2 regions of the Rhizobium sp. 05N430 genome follow, and region 2 is predicted to be linked to the other one. Evidence: riboswitches for the same ligand, from Rfam matches in the RefSeq annotation. Region 2 holds a riboswitch; the other holds the start of a gene.

Region 1 (7,334 bases), on a different contig from region 2:
TAGCGTGTTTTCCGGCCCAGTATTTTAGCCGGTTCGGAATTGGTAAGCGCCACTACAGTTACACGCGTCATAGTGTGGGCGTTCCTTTGTAATAAGTCTGTCACAAGCAGGGAGCGCGAGCGTTGGCGTGGCTTGAAAAGGGTAAGAAGAACCTCCACTTGTAACCCAAGTGAGAGTGCCGGCCGGGTCCCAAGCGGCCGCGCCAGAGAGCCCGGAAACGGGACGATGGAAAGGAATAAGAAATGACGAAGAAAACGTCTGTAGCGAGCAGTGTTGCCTATCCTGTTTTGCCCCTGCGCGACATCGTAGTCTTCCCACATATGATCGTGCCGCTGTTCGTCGGCCGCGAGAAGTCGATCCGTGCGCTTGAAGAAGTCATGGGCTCCGACAAGCAGATCATGCTCGTAACCCAGATCAACGCCAGCGACGACGATCCGGATCCGTCCGCGATCCACAATGTCGGCACCGTGGCCAATGTTCTGCAGTTGCTGAAGCTCCCCGACGGCACCGTGAAGGTTCTGGTCGAAGGCCGTGCGCGCGCCGAGATCGATGCCTATACAGCCCGCGAAGATTTCTACGAAGCCCTCGGCCATGTGCTCGAAGAACCGCATGACGATCCGGTCGAGCTGGAAGCGCTGTCGCGCTCCGTCGTCTCGGAATTCGAGAGCTACGTGAAGCTCAACAAGAAGATCTCTCCTGAAGTCGTTGGCGCCGCCAGCCAGATCGACGACTACTCGAAGCTTGCCGATACGGTCGCATCGCATCTGTCGATCAAGATCACCGAGAAGCAGGAGATGCTGGAAACCACCAGCGTCAAGGCTCGCCTCGAGAAGGCGCTCGGCTTCATGGAAGGTGAGATTTCGGTTCTCCAGGTCGAGAAGCGCATCCGCTCGCGCGTCAAGCGCCAGATGGAGAAGACCCAGCGCGAATACTATCTGAACGAACAGATGAAGGCGATCCAGAAGGAGCTTGGCGACGGCGAGGAAGGCCGCGACGAGATGGCCGAACTGGAAGAACGCATCTCCAAGACCAAGCTTTCCAAGGAAGCCAAGGAAAAGGCTGACGCCGAGCTGAAGAAGCTGCGCCAGATGAGCCCGATGTCGGCCGAAGCCACCGTCGTGCGCAATTATCTGGACTGGCTGCTCGGCATTCCCTGGGGCAAGAAGTCGAAGATCAAGTCCGATCTCAACAATGCCGAGAAGATCCTCGAAGCCGATCACTTCGGTCTCGACAAGGTCAAGGAACGCATCGTCGAATATCTGGCCGTCCAGGCGCGTGCCACCAAGATCAAGGGCCCGATCCTGTGCCTCGTCGGCCCTCCGGGCGTCGGCAAGACCTCGCTCGCCCAGTCGATCGCCAAGGCGACCGGTCGTGAGTATGTCCGCATGGCGCTCGGCGGCGTTCGTGACGAAGCTGAAATCCGCGGTCACCGCCGCACCTATATCGGTTCGATGCCCGGCAAGGTCATCCAGTCGATGAAGAAGGCGAAGAAGTCCAACCCGCTCTTCCTGCTCGACGAAATCGACAAGATGGGCCAGGATTTCCGCGGCGATCCGTCTTCGGCTCTGCTCGAAGTGCTCGATCCGGCGCAGAACTCGACCTTCATGGACCACTATCTGGAAGTCGAATACGACCTTTCGGATGTGATGTTCATCACCACGGCGAACACGCTGAATATCCCTGCGCCCCTGATGGACCGCATGGAAGTCATCCGTATCGCCGGATACACCGAAGACGAGAAGCGCGAAATCGCCAAGCGGCACCTGCTGCCGAAGGCCATCAAGGAACATGCGCTGCAGCCGCAGGAATTCTCGGTCAGCGACGATGCCCTGATGGCGATCAGCCAGCAGTACACCCGCGAAGCCGGTGTTCGTAACTTCGAACGCGAACTGATGAAGCTCGCCCGCAAGGCGGTCACCGAGATCATCAAGGGCAAGACGAAGTCGGTTCATGTCACGGCTGAAAACATCGACACCTACCTGGGTGTTCCGCGCTTCCGCCATGGCGAAGCCGAACGCGAAGATCAGGTCGGTGTTGTCACCGGTCTCGCATGGACCGAGGTCGGCGGCGAACTGCTGACGATCGAAGGCGTGATGATGCCGGGCAAGGGCCGCATGACGGTCACCGGCAATCTGAAGGAAGTGATGAAGGAGTCGATTTCGGCTGCTGCATCCTACGTCCGCTCACGCGCCGTCGATTTCGGCATCGAGCCCCCGCGCTTCGACAAGTCGGACATTCACGTCCACGTGCCTGAGGGTGCGACGCCGAAGGATGGCCCGTCGGCCGGTGTTGCGATGGCAACCGCGATCGTCTCGATCATGACCGGTATTCCGGTCGACAAGAACGTGGCGATGACGGGTGAAATCACCCTGCGCGGCCGTGTCCTGCCGATCGGCGGTCTGAAGGAAAAGCTGCTCGCAGCGCTTCGCGGCGGCATCAAGAAGGTGCTTATTCCGGAAGAGAACGCCAAGGATCTGGCGGAGATTCCGGATAACGTGAAGAACAACATGGAGATCATCCCGGTATCCCGCATGGGCGAGGTGATCAAGCATGCTCTGATCCGCAGGCCGGAGCCGATCGAGTGGGATGGAACGGTTGAAACGCCGGTCATCGCAACGGTCGAAGGCCTTGACGACACAGGTGCTGGCATCGCTCATTGAGCGGCATTCGCCACATTTATGTCAAATTGCTGCAAATCCCCGAAAAGGCTGGCGTAAATCGCCAGCCTTTTTTGTGAAAACCTTATGGAGGTGCTTGCTTTTCCTTGATTTGCAGGGCTTTTGGGTTGCGGCGGGCCTGATGAAACCTATTCTGTGCCTGGCTTACAGATTGAGTCGTTTCAAACCATTGAAAGGGGTGGAAACATGAACAAGAATGAACTCGTGTCCGCAGTTGCTGAAAAAGCTGGCCTGACCAAGGCAGACGCTGCCTCTGCTGTCGACGCTGTTTTCGACGTTGTCCAGGGCGAACTGAAGAGCAAGGGTGACGTACGTCTCGCCGGCTTCGGCAGCTTCACCGTTTCTCATCGCGCTGCCACCAAGGGCCGCAATCCGTCCACCGGCGCTGAAGTCAATATTCCGGCTCGCAACGTGCCGAAGTTCACGCCCGGCAAGGGCCTGAAGGACGCCGTCAACGGCTAATCCGGTTTTGCTTGGCCGCCGGATAACGAGACCGGCAGGCGAAGTTTTGAAGGGTTCGGCGATAGCCGGACCCTTTTTGCATTTCGGGCGGCTTGCAGGCGGAAGACCTTTGAACTACGGATCGGTTGTTCTCAGGGCGGGGTGAAAGTCCCCACCGGCGGTAAGGGTTTCGGCCCAAGCCCGCGAGCGCTTTGTCCGTGAAACGGGCAGGGGATCAGCAGATCCGGTGCGATTCCGGAGCCGACGGTATAGTCCGGATGAAAGAGAATGATCGCGAGCCGTATGCGGGGCAGGGTCTGCCCGGCAGCCGTTCTGCGCTCATGCGTCCTGATTTGTGTTGGTCCCTTTCTGGATGAAAGACATGAATCAGACTTCCCTCAGCTTTTCCTCGTCGCGTGCGATGGCCGGTGCCGCCTTCATGGTGCTGGCGGGCATCGCCTTTTCCATTCTGAATGTCGTCACCCAATGGGTGACGATGAAGATGGGCTTTTCCGCTGCCTCTGCAGCCTTCTGGCAATATGCTTTCGCGCTGGTCTTCTCGCTGCCGTTTCTCAAGCGCACTGGTCTGTCGGCCATGCGCACCGCCTATCCCTCGCGCCATATCGTTCGCGTAGCGCTCGCCGCACTCGGCGTCGAGGCCTGGGTCTCCGGCCTCGCCACAGTGCCGATCTGGCAGGCGATCGCGCTGGTCATGACCTCGCCCTTCTTCATCATCCTCGGTGCCCGCCTGTTTCTCGGTGAGCGCGTTGGCCCGGCGCGCTGGGCAGCCACCGCCGCCGGTTTCGCCGGCGCGATGATCATCCTGCAGCCCTGGTCGGATGCCTTCACCTGGGCCGCCCTGCTGCCGATCCTCTCGGCGCTCTTCTGGGGCGCCTCGTCGCTGATCACCAAGAGCCTGACCGGCGTCGAGAAGCCCGAAACGATCACTGTCTGGCTGCTGGTGCTGCTGACACCGATCAATGGCGTGCTTGCCGCTGCCGCCGGCTTCGAGTTGCCTGAGGGGTTCACCCTCGCGCTCTTCGTCTTTGCAGGTCTGCTGACGGTCTTCGCGCAATATCTGTTGACGCTCGCCTATACGGTGGCGGATGCCGCCTACGTTCAGCCCTTCGACGACCTGAAGCTGCCGCTCAATGTGCTCGCGGGCTGGCTGTTCTTCGGTTATGCGCCGGCAGGTTATCTCTGGCTGGGTGCAGCGCTGATTTTGACGTCTTCGCTGTTCATCATGCGCAACGAGATCAGACGCGAGCGGGCAGGGGCTTGATGCAAAGCGGTGCAAAACGCATCGCCTGTCATCCCTCTGTCATCCGCTTCCCTCAAAACCCCCATGTTTCGATTTTTCGACGCATGGGGGATTTCATGACTATTTCATCGCGCAAGGCAGCGCTCGCTGCCGTGCTTCTGGCTTCTGTTGCCTTTCCGGCAGCCGCCGAGCCTGTTTTCAACCGCATCGCATCCTTTCCGGTCGCCTCGAACCTGCCGGAAGGCAAGGACAAGCTTTCGACGACCTCTGCCGAAATCATCACCGCTACCGATGACGGCAACACGCTTGTCTACAGCGACAGCCCGCTCGGCGCGATCGGCTTCGTCGATATCACCGACGCCAAGGCCCCGAAGGCTCTTGGCGCGCTGATGATGGACGGTGAACCGACGTCGGTCACTTCGACGGCTGGCAAGGCGCTCGTCGCCGTCAACACCAGCGAGAGCAAGGTGAAGCCGTCGGGCCGTCTGGCGATCGTCGACGTTGCCACCAAGAAGATCGAGAACACATGTGATCTCGGCGGTCAGCCGGACTCGATCGCCCTCAACAAGGACAAGACGCTCGGCACCATCGCCATCGAAAACGAGCGTGATGAAGACGTCAACGACGGCAAGATCCCGCAGATGCCGGCAGGCGACCTGGTGATCTTCGAGGTCAAGGCCGGCGCCGTCGATTGCGGCACCATCAAGCACGTCACGCTGACGGGTCTCTCGGCTGTTGCGCCTGAGGATCCGGAGCCCGAATTCGTATCCTTCAACAGCCAGGACGAGATCGCCCTGACGCTGCAGGAAAACAACGAAATCGTCATCATCGACGGCAAGACCGGCACGGTGAAGACGCATTTCACCGCCGGCAGCACCGATCTCTCTGGTATCGACACCAAGAAGGACGGCCAGCTGAAGTTCACCGGCGAAGCGAAGGGCGTCCTTCGCGAGCCCGACGCCGTCAAGTGGCTGGACGACAACCGTCTCGTCGTTGCCAACGAAGGCGACTATGAAGGCGGCTCGCGCGGCTTCACCATCTTCGACAAGACGGGCAAGGTCCTCTACGAATCGGGCGCCTCCTTCGAGCGCGCCGTTGCCCATCTCGGCCACTATCCCGAGGGACGCTCCTCCTCGAAGGGCGTCGAGCCTGAAGGTCTGGAAGCCGCCAAATTCGGCGACGACCAGCTGTTCTTCCTGCTCGCCGAGCGCGCTTCCGTCGTCGGCGTCTTCAAGGACACCGGCGCTGATCCGGAACTCCTGCAGATCCTGCCGTCGGGCGTTTCGCCTGAGGGCGCAGTCGCCATCCCGAGCCGCAACCTGTTTGCCACCGCCAACGAAGTCGATCTCGGCGAAGATGGCGGCCCGCGTTCGCACGTCATGATCTATGAGCGTGCCGAAGGCGAGAAGGCCTACCCGCAGATCGTTTCGGCGGAAAAGGACGGCAACCCGATCGGCTTTGCAGCTCTTTCCGGTCTTGCCGCTGTTCCTGAAAAGGCTGGCCAGCTCTTCGCCGTCTCCGACAGTGTCCTCGGCAACCAGCCGACGATCTACACGATCGACGCGACGCAGAAGCCGGCTGTCATCACCGACGCGCTCGTCGTCAAGCGCGATGGTGCTGCTGCCCAGAAGCTCGACATTGAAGGCATCGCCGTCGATGCCAAGGGCTGGTTCTGGCTGGCCTCCGAAGGCAACAGCGAGAAGCTCACGCCGCACGCTCTCTACCATGTCAACCCGAAGGGCGAGATCAAGGAAGAGATCGCTCTGCCGAAGGAATTGACGGATAACGAGATCCGCTACGGCTTCGAAGGCGTGACGATCGTCGGCTCCGGCGACGACGCGACGCTTTGGATGGCTGTTCAGCGCGAGTGGAAGGACGACGAGAAGGGCTTCGTCAAGCTCGTTTCCTACAATCCGAAGAGCAAGGAATGGGACGCCGTGCGCTACCCGCTCGACAAGTCTGAAAACGGCTGGGTCGGCCTCTCGGAAATCTCCGCTCATGGCGACAGCGTCTACATCATCGAGCGCGACAACTTGGTCGGCGATGCTGCCAAGCTGAAGAAGCTCTACAAGGTCGCCATTTCCGACCTGAAGCCCGCCAAGCTCGGCGGCGAGCTGCCTGTCGTCAAGAAGACGGAAGCCCATGACTTCCTCGACGAACTGAAGACGGCGACCAACGGCTACGTCCTCGACAAGCTCGAAGGCTTCGCCTTCGACGCCTCGGGCAAGCCGTATGCCGTCACCGACAACGACGGCGTCAGCGACTCCTCCGGCGAGACCCTGTTTTTCCCGGTCAACCTGGTCGGCACGAACTGAGCTGGCGATAGCTGGATGAGATTAGGAAGGCCGGGCGAGAGCCCGGCTTTTTTGCTCTTTGGGCTGATACATGCGTGTGGGCAGTGAGAGCGAAGACGGCGGCAACCACAAACGCCCTCATCTCTGTGCTCGTCACAGAGATCCAGCTGGCCCAAGTCCTTGGGCCGAAGGGACTCCTCTCGCCGCGCAGACGCGCGTCGGCTGGATTCCTGTGACGAGCACAGGAATGAGGGAGGAAGATGGAGTGCCAAACAAAAACGGCCGGGCAATAACCCGGCCGTCTCTCATTCCAATATACTCAAACCCTACCAGCGGTGATGCACATGCGGTGCGATCAGCCGCTCGTAGATCTCGCGTGTCGCCGCCATCACGTCATGCGAAATCGGCGCAAGGCTGGCAGCCTCGGCATTGGCCTTGGCCTGCTCGCCATTGCGCGCGCCGGGGATGACTACGGTGACTGCCTCATGCATCAGGATCCAGCGCAGTGCGAAGGCCGCCATCGTGGCACCCTCGGGCACCAGCTTGCGCACTTCCTCCACAGCCTGCAGGCCAACCTCGAAGGGAACGCCGGCGAAGGTTTCACCGACATCGAAGGCTTCGCCGTTGCGGTTGAAATTGCGGTGGTCGTCGCTGGCGAAT
Region 2 (7,334 bases):
GCGGTTCCAATAGAAGCCTTCGGTCAGCGTCAGGCCCTGGGCCGCTTCGAGGCCGAGGCCGTGCACTTCGGCGAGCGTGAAGAGCAGCGCGGCCAAACGTTGGCCACCCTGGACGATGCCGAATTCGGCGGCCTGCTTGATGGCATTCGCGGTGTCGAGACCGGCATTCGCCAGGCCGATAACCTTGGCGCCTGAGGACTGCGCCTGCAGCAGGAAGGACGAGAAGTCCTGGCTGGACAGGGGATGACGGACTGAGCCGACGATCGTGCCGCCGTTTGCCTTGACGAAGTCGCCGGTCTGCTGCTCCAGCGAGTAGCCGAAGGCATAGTCGGCCGTCAGGAAGAACCAGCTGTCGCCGCCCTGCTTGACGAGGGCGCCACCGGTGCCGACCGCGAGTGCATGCGTATCGTAGGCCCAGTGGAAGCCGTAGGGGCTGCAGGCCTTGCCGGTCAGATCGGTGGTCGCCGCACCGGTGACGATATCGATCTTCTTCTTTTCCTTGGCGACGGCCTGGACGGCGAGCGCCACCGAGGATGTCGTCAGCTCCATGATCGCATCCACCTGCTCGGTGTCATACCACTGGCGGGCAATGTTGGAGGCGACGTCGGGCTTGTTCTGGTGGTCGGCATCGACAATCTCGATCGGCATATCGAGCACCTTGCCACCGAAATCCTCGACCGCCATCTTGGCGGCCTCGACCGAAGACTTGCCGCCGAAATCGGCATAGACGCCGGACTGATCGTTCAGAATGCCGATCTTGACCTTACCGTCGGACACCGCGCCGCTTTGGGCGAAAACGGCCGTGCTGCTTGCCAGAAGAAATGCAAGTGACGCAATGAAGCTCTTTCGCATAAGTCTCTCCTCCCAGAGATTGGCAGATCGCGATCTGTTCAAATTTGATGAGCCACCCTCCTCAAGGCGACCACTCAACGCCCACGATCACGGAATTTCCACCGTGAGGCAACCAGACGTTTACAATTAATTCCAAACAGTATCTGTTCATTTTTGCACAGATCCGTACCGAAAGCGCCATTTCCGGCCTCTCTGCTGCGCATCACGCGAAGCTGCATTAGACCAAAGACTAAGATAAGCACGGACCTTCGATGACCAACTCCTCGCAGTTTACTTGGGACGATCTGCAGTTTTTTCTAGCCGTGGCCAGAACCGGGCAGCTGTCGACTGCGGCGCGGCAGCTCCGGAGCAGTCATGCCACCGTTTCGCGGCGGATCGACCGGCTGGAATTCGCGCTGAAGGTCAAGCTCTTCGAGCGGAATCCGCGCGGCTATGTGCTGACGGCGATGGGCAACCGCTTCGTTGATACGGCCGAGAAGATGGAGCAGGAGACGGAGCGGTTGCGGGCCGATCTTGCGACAGGTGCCATGGCGCAGCGCGGCGTGGTGCGGCTGAGTGCTCCCGAAGGGTTCGCGAATTTCTTCTTTGCGACGGTGCTGCCGCAATTTGCCGAACGCCACCCGCATCTGTCGCTGGAGCTGGTGACGATCCAGCAGATCATGTCACTGTCGCGCAAGGAGGCGGATATCAGCGTTGTCCTCGACGAGCCGAAGGGCGGCCCCTATTATGCCGAGAAACTCACCGACTATCATCTGCAGGTCTATGGCTCGCGAGACTATCTGGCCGCCAACGCCCCGGTCGTCAGCCGCGAGGATCTGCTCTCGCATCCCTTCATCAGCTATATCGAGGAGATGATCTTTGCGCCGGGGCTGGATTATCTCGGTGACGTTCATCCGCGCATCAAGCCGCAGTTCCAGAGCTCCAGCATCTTCGCGCAGTTGACGGCGACGCGAAACGGGCTTGGGCTCTGCGTGCTCCCCTATTTCTTCGCCAGCCGCTATCCCGAGCTCGAACGCGTATTGCCTGACGAGGTGGATCTGAACCGCAGCTACTGGATCACCTGCCACCAGGACCAGAAGCAGGCGCCGCGCGTGCGGGCCGTCATCGATTTCTTGCGCGAAGCCGTTACCTGGCCGGATGCACGCTTCATTCCGCCCTTCGCAATATCGGCCGTCCGCAGAGGCGGCTGAGCGCCTCGGCAGCCCTGCGAAAGCCTGGCGTACCGGCGGGGCCGCGAAGCGGCTTGCGTGCGGCCTGAGGCAGGGTCCATGATGCGCCGTCTTTTCGAGTCCATTTGCCCCATGAATTCAGAACCTGACATTGCCATCATCGGAGCGGGCGCCGCAGGCGTCGGCGCAGCGCGTCGGCTTGCAAAGAGCGGCCTTTCCGTTTCGGTCTTCGAAGCTCTGCCCCGGATCGGCGGCCGCGCCTGGACATTGAACACGCCTGTTGCCGCGATCGATCTCGGTTGTGGCTGGCTGCATTCGGGCGACCGCAATCCGTGGACCCGAATTGCCGAAGAAGCGGGCGTAACGGTCGACCGAAAACCGAGCGCCTGGCATCGGCAGGATCGCGATTTCGGTTTTCCGCGCGCCGAGCGCGATGCCGCCCGCGCTGCCTTTGGCCGCTGGGCCGAGCGCGTTGCCGAGGCGCCACCGCCAAGCGACTGTGCCATCGACGCTGTCGAGCCGGGCGAGCCCTGGCTTGCCTATCTTCAGGCGCTGAGCGGCTATATCAGCGGCGACGAGCTGGAGCGCATCTCCGCGGAGGATTATGCCGCCTATGACGAGGCCTCGACGGAAAACAACTGGCGTCTCGAGACAGGCTACGGTGCGCTTGTCGCAGCCACCATGCCGGCCTCGGCCGAACTGCATATCGCAACGCCCATCCAGTCGATTTCTGTCGATGGCAGTCGCGTGATGCTGCAGACGGAGCGCGGCACCGTCAGACCGCGAGTAGTGATCGTCACCATCTCCACCAATGTGCTCGCCGGCGGCGTCATCCGCATGCCGTCATCGCTCGACCCATGGTGCGAGGCCGCAGCCAAGCTGCCGCTCGGCAACAACGAAAAGCTCTATTTCGAAATCACCGGCGGCCACAGTTTCGATGACGAAAGCCACGTGATCGGCAATCCCCGCGATCCGAAGACGGCAAGCTATTATATCCGTCCGTTCGGCAAGCCCGTCATCGAGGTCTTCCTCGGCGGAAGCGGCGCCCGCGCCGTGGCCGAAAACCCGCAAGCGGCTTTCCCGCGTGCGATGGAGGAGCTTTCGGCCCTGTTCGGCTCCTGCATTCACAGGGAACTTCGCCCGCTTGCGGCGTCCGAGTGGACCAACACCCCCTCGATCCGCGGTGGCTACAGTCATGCCCTGCCCGGCCATGCGGCGGCGCGTCAGGCTCTGGCAAGGCCGTTCGACAACCGGATCTTCTTCGCCGGCGAAGCGACCAACCGCACAGATTTTTCGACCGCGCATGGAGCCTACGAAAGCGGGCTTCGGGCCGCCGAAGAAGCGCTGCAGGCGCTCGGCCGGTAGAGCCGCACCCCCAATTGCAACCGGTAGAGCTTTGTGCCACGCTGGCCGTGCCGTTTCGGCATTCGCAGAGGAAGGGGACCCCTCGCATGCTTCTATTTCTTGCATTTTTGATCGGGATCATTGCCGGCCTTCGGGCCATGACCGCACCGGCCGCAGTCGCCTGGGGGGCAGCCCTCGGCTGGTTCGACGTGTCGCAGACGCCGCTTGCCTTCATGGGTTACAAATGGACGCCGTGGATCTTCACGGTGCTGGCCGCCGTTGAGCTGATCACTGACCAGCTGCCGACAACGCCCAGCCGCAAGGTGCCGATGCAGTTCGGCGCCCGCATCATCATGGGTGCGTTGACAGGCGCCACGATCGGCGCATCCGGCGGCTCGCTGGTGGCTGGCCTGATCGCCGGTGTGGTTGGCGCCATCGTTGGGACGCTCGGCGGGGCTGCCGTCCGCGGCAAGCTCGCAGCCGCTTTCGGCAAGGATACGCCCGCCGCCCTCATCGAGGACGCGATCGCCATCGTCGGCGCGCTCCTGATCGTATCGGCTGTCGCATGAAGACCTATGACGCCATCTTCATCGGGGCCGGTCAGGCAGGCCCCTTTCTCGCCGCCCGCATGGCCGAGAAGGGCATGAAGGTGGCGCTGATCGAGCGCAAGTATCTCGGCGGCACTTGCGTCAATGCCGGCTGCATGCCGACGAAAACGCTGGTCGCCAGCGCTCGCGCCGCCCATGTGGCCCGGACCGGCGGCGACTACGGTGTCAGGATTTCGGGCGCGATCGAGATCGACATGAAGACGGTGCGCAAACGCGCCGAGACGGTGACCATGAACGCCCGCAACGGCCTGATCGGCTGGTTCTCGGGCATGAAGACCATGGAGGTCATCTACGGCCATGCGAAATTCGCCGGCCAGAAGACCGTTGAGGTGAACGGCGAGACGCTGACCGCACCGTTGATCTTCCTGAATGTCGGCGCCCGCCCGGCCATTCCTGATTTTCCCGGCCTTGCCGATATCGATTACCTCACCAGCACCTCGATCATCCAGCTCGACACCCTGCCCCGCCATCTCGTGGTGATCGGCGGCAGCTATATCGGCCTTGAATTCGCGCAGATGTACCGCCGCTTCGGCGCCGAGGTGACGGTTATCGAACGCGGCCCGAAGCTCGCCTCCCGCGAGGACGAGGATGTTTCGGATGCGATCGAGGAGATCATCGTTTCCGAAGGCATCACGGTTCACACCGGCGCGGAGAACATCGCTTTCGCGAACGCGGCTGACGGTGTCGCTGTCTCGATTTCCGGCAAGCCGGATATCCAGGCAAGCCATGTGCTCGTCGCCACCGGCCGCACGCCGAATACCGGCGATCTCAGCCTCGAAGCGGCTGGCGTCGCGACCGACAAGCGCGGCTTCATCACCGTCGATGACCGGCTGATGACCAATGTCGACGGCATCTATGCGCTCGGTGACTGCAACGGCCATGGCGCGTTCACGCATACATCCTATAACGACTTCGAGATCGCCGCCGCCAACCTGCTGGATGGCGGCGACCGCAAGGTCTCCAGCCGCATTCCGGCCTACGCGCTCTATATCGACCCGCCGCTCGGCCGCGCCGGCATCACCGAGAAGCAGGCCCGCGCCTCGGGCCGCAAGGTCATGGTCTCCAAACGGCCGATGAGCCGGGTCGGCCGCGCTAACGAACGCGGCGAGACCAAGGGCTTCATGAAGATCGTCGCCGATGCGGAGACCAAGGAAATCCTCGGCGCCGCCTTCCTGGGCATCGAGGGCGACGAGGCGATCCACGGTATCATCGATGCGATGAATGCCGGAACCCGCTATCCGGTGCTGCAATGGTCGGTGCCAATCCATCCGACGGTCTCGGAACTCATTCCGACCATCATCGGCGATCTCAAGCCGGTTTGATCAGACAGGCCATCTGACGCCGCTTCCGGACTTGCATTCTTTCCGATTTTGGATTTACCTCGCACTGTTCTCAGGGCGGGGTGCAATTCCCCACCGGCGGTATCGGGTTTACGCCCGGAGCCCGCGAGCGCTTCCAGCAATGGAAGGTCAGCAGATCCGGTGAGATGCCGGAGCCGACGGTATAGTCCGGATGGAAGAGAGCATGCAGGCAGAACCTCTCCAGGGAGAGGTGACTGATGCTGTTCGCCCAAGGGAGAATTGGGCCGCCGCGGCGGCTCGAAGCAACAGCCAGAGATGGCACCCTTGAAAGGCAGAGACATGACAATCGCAACCAAACCACAGGGTCACCGGATCGCCATCGTGCGTGCCCGCTGGCACGCCGGTATCGTCGATCAATGCGTGAATTCCTTTATCTCGACATGGAAGGCGCAGGGCGCCAACGCGGCAGAGGTCGAGATTTTCGACGTGCCGGGCGCGCTTGAAATCCCGCTCCATGCGCAGACACTGGCCCGGACGGGCAAATATGCGGCAATCCTCGGCTGCGCCTTCGTCGTCGACGGCGGCATCTACCGGCACGACTTCGTCGCCGGAACGGTTCTCGATGGCCTGATGCGCGTACAGCTCGATACCAATGTGCCGGTGCTGTCTGCGGTGCTGACGCCGCACCACTTCCAGGAAAGCGAAGCGCATATCGAGTTCTTCATGAACCACTTCGTCATCAAGGGCCAGGAAGCGGCCAATGCCTGCCGCGCCATCCTTGAGGCCCGCAGCAATCTCGCCGTCGCTGCACTCTGATCGGTAGGACAGGACAATGCGCCGGGAAATCAGCCCGGCGCATTGATCACTTCGCCGTAAAACGGTGCGCCTTGCCGCGTTCCGCAGCCGGTGCAGTGCTTGTCAGCACCTGGCCGTGAAAACGGCTGAGCTGACCGGTGACGTCGGCGATTTCGCGCTCGGCACGCGCCGCGTCCCAGCCCAAAGCTGCGGCGGCGATGCCGGCGATTTCCCGCAACCCCTCGATCGTCAGGCGCCCCTCGATCGCCAGCGTCGTGCGGCGTAGCACGATATCGGCGAGATGAACGACGAGTTCGTTGCGAGTGATCCAGTCGATTTCCTTGAAGCTGTGCTGCGGCGCGCCGGTCAGTCTCGTATCGTCGGAATGTACCGAAGCGGATGCGAGGATCGCCGCGGCCGTCGTGCCGTACCGGCCCAGCAATTCGTCGGCCCGCTCGATCGTTATGCTTGCCTTCGCTGCCAGATCCTTGATCCAGTGACCGCGCTTCTCGCCATCGGCGGGAAAGCCCTTGCCGCCGCCGATTGCAAGGTAGCGGGTCGATTCATTGCGGTTCCGCTGTAGGCGCGAGAGAACGGTATCGGCAACCTCCTCGGCGAACCCGCGGAATGTCGTCCACTTGCCGCCGACCAGTGAGACGATCGGGAACGGGCGGTTGCCCTTGGGTTCCTTTACCGGCGCGGAATGGTCCCGGCTGATGAGCCCGGGTGCCGTCGCATCCGATGCCGGGAGCGGACGGATGCCGCTATAGCTGTAAACGATCTGATCGCGGTCGAAGCGCAGCGTCGGCAGCAGCGAACGGACGCTCTCGAGGAAATAGTCGGTTTCCGGTTCCTCGCAGCGAACGTCATCTGGATTATCGGCTGGAATATCGGTCGAGCCGACCAGCGCCAGGCCGAGATAGCTGTAGACCAGGCAGATGCGGCCATCGTCGGCTTCGAAATAGATCATGTGGCCGTTCAGGCTGCGTACCAGTTCAGGATGATCGAGCAGGATATGCGATCCCTTGGTGCCGCCGATCATCTTCGAGGGGGCGCCGAGTGCGGCGTTGACATGATCGATCCAGGGACCGGCGGCGTTGACGACCAGCTTCGGCTTCACCGCGAACTCGCGGCCATCGGCCTGCCGGAATGTCAGCGATCCGCCTGAGACCGTTTCCATCGTGGTGAAATTGGCAGCCAGACTTTTCGGATTGGCATCGAGGCCATCGCGCACGAGTTCATAGACCAGCCGCTCCGGCCGGCTG

Evidence for each region. Region 2 has a riboswitch for FMN ahead of AC1DJO_RS06550 (6,7-dimethyl-8-ribityllumazine synthase). Riboswitches for the same ligand answer to the same signal wherever they lie in the genome.
Region 1: another riboswitch for FMN. It lies ahead of AC1DJO_RS23420 (DMT family transporter); the one in region 2 lies ahead of AC1DJO_RS06550 (6,7-dimethyl-8-ribityllumazine synthase).

What each region holds. Positions count from the first base shown of each region.
Region 1 is NZ_JBFTMO010000014.1:40,265-47,598, forward strand. It holds gene lon (endopeptidase La) at 243-2,660, shown strand; gene hupB (DNA-binding protein HupB) at 2,865-3,140, shown strand; FMN riboswitch at 3,264-3,413, shown strand; gene AC1DJO_RS23420 (DMT family transporter) at 3,493-4,401, shown strand; gene AC1DJO_RS23425 (esterase-like activity of phytase family protein) at 4,485-6,695, shown strand; gene AC1DJO_RS23430 (aldo/keto reductase) at 7,001-7,334, opposite strand, start outside.
Region 2 is NZ_JBFTMO010000002.1:596,831-604,164, reverse strand. It holds gene AC1DJO_RS06575 (ABC transporter substrate-binding protein) at 1-852, opposite strand, end outside; gene AC1DJO_RS06570 (LysR family transcriptional regulator) at 1,104-2,042, shown strand; gene AC1DJO_RS06565 (flavin monoamine oxidase family protein) at 2,124-3,386, shown strand; gene AC1DJO_RS06560 (DUF4126 family protein) at 3,473-3,934, shown strand; gene AC1DJO_RS06555 (FAD-containing oxidoreductase) at 3,931-5,295, shown strand; FMN riboswitch at 5,358-5,501, shown strand; gene AC1DJO_RS06550 (6,7-dimethyl-8-ribityllumazine synthase) at 5,614-6,090, shown strand; gene AC1DJO_RS06545 (glycerol-3-phosphate dehydrogenase/oxidase) at 6,137-7,334, opposite strand, start outside.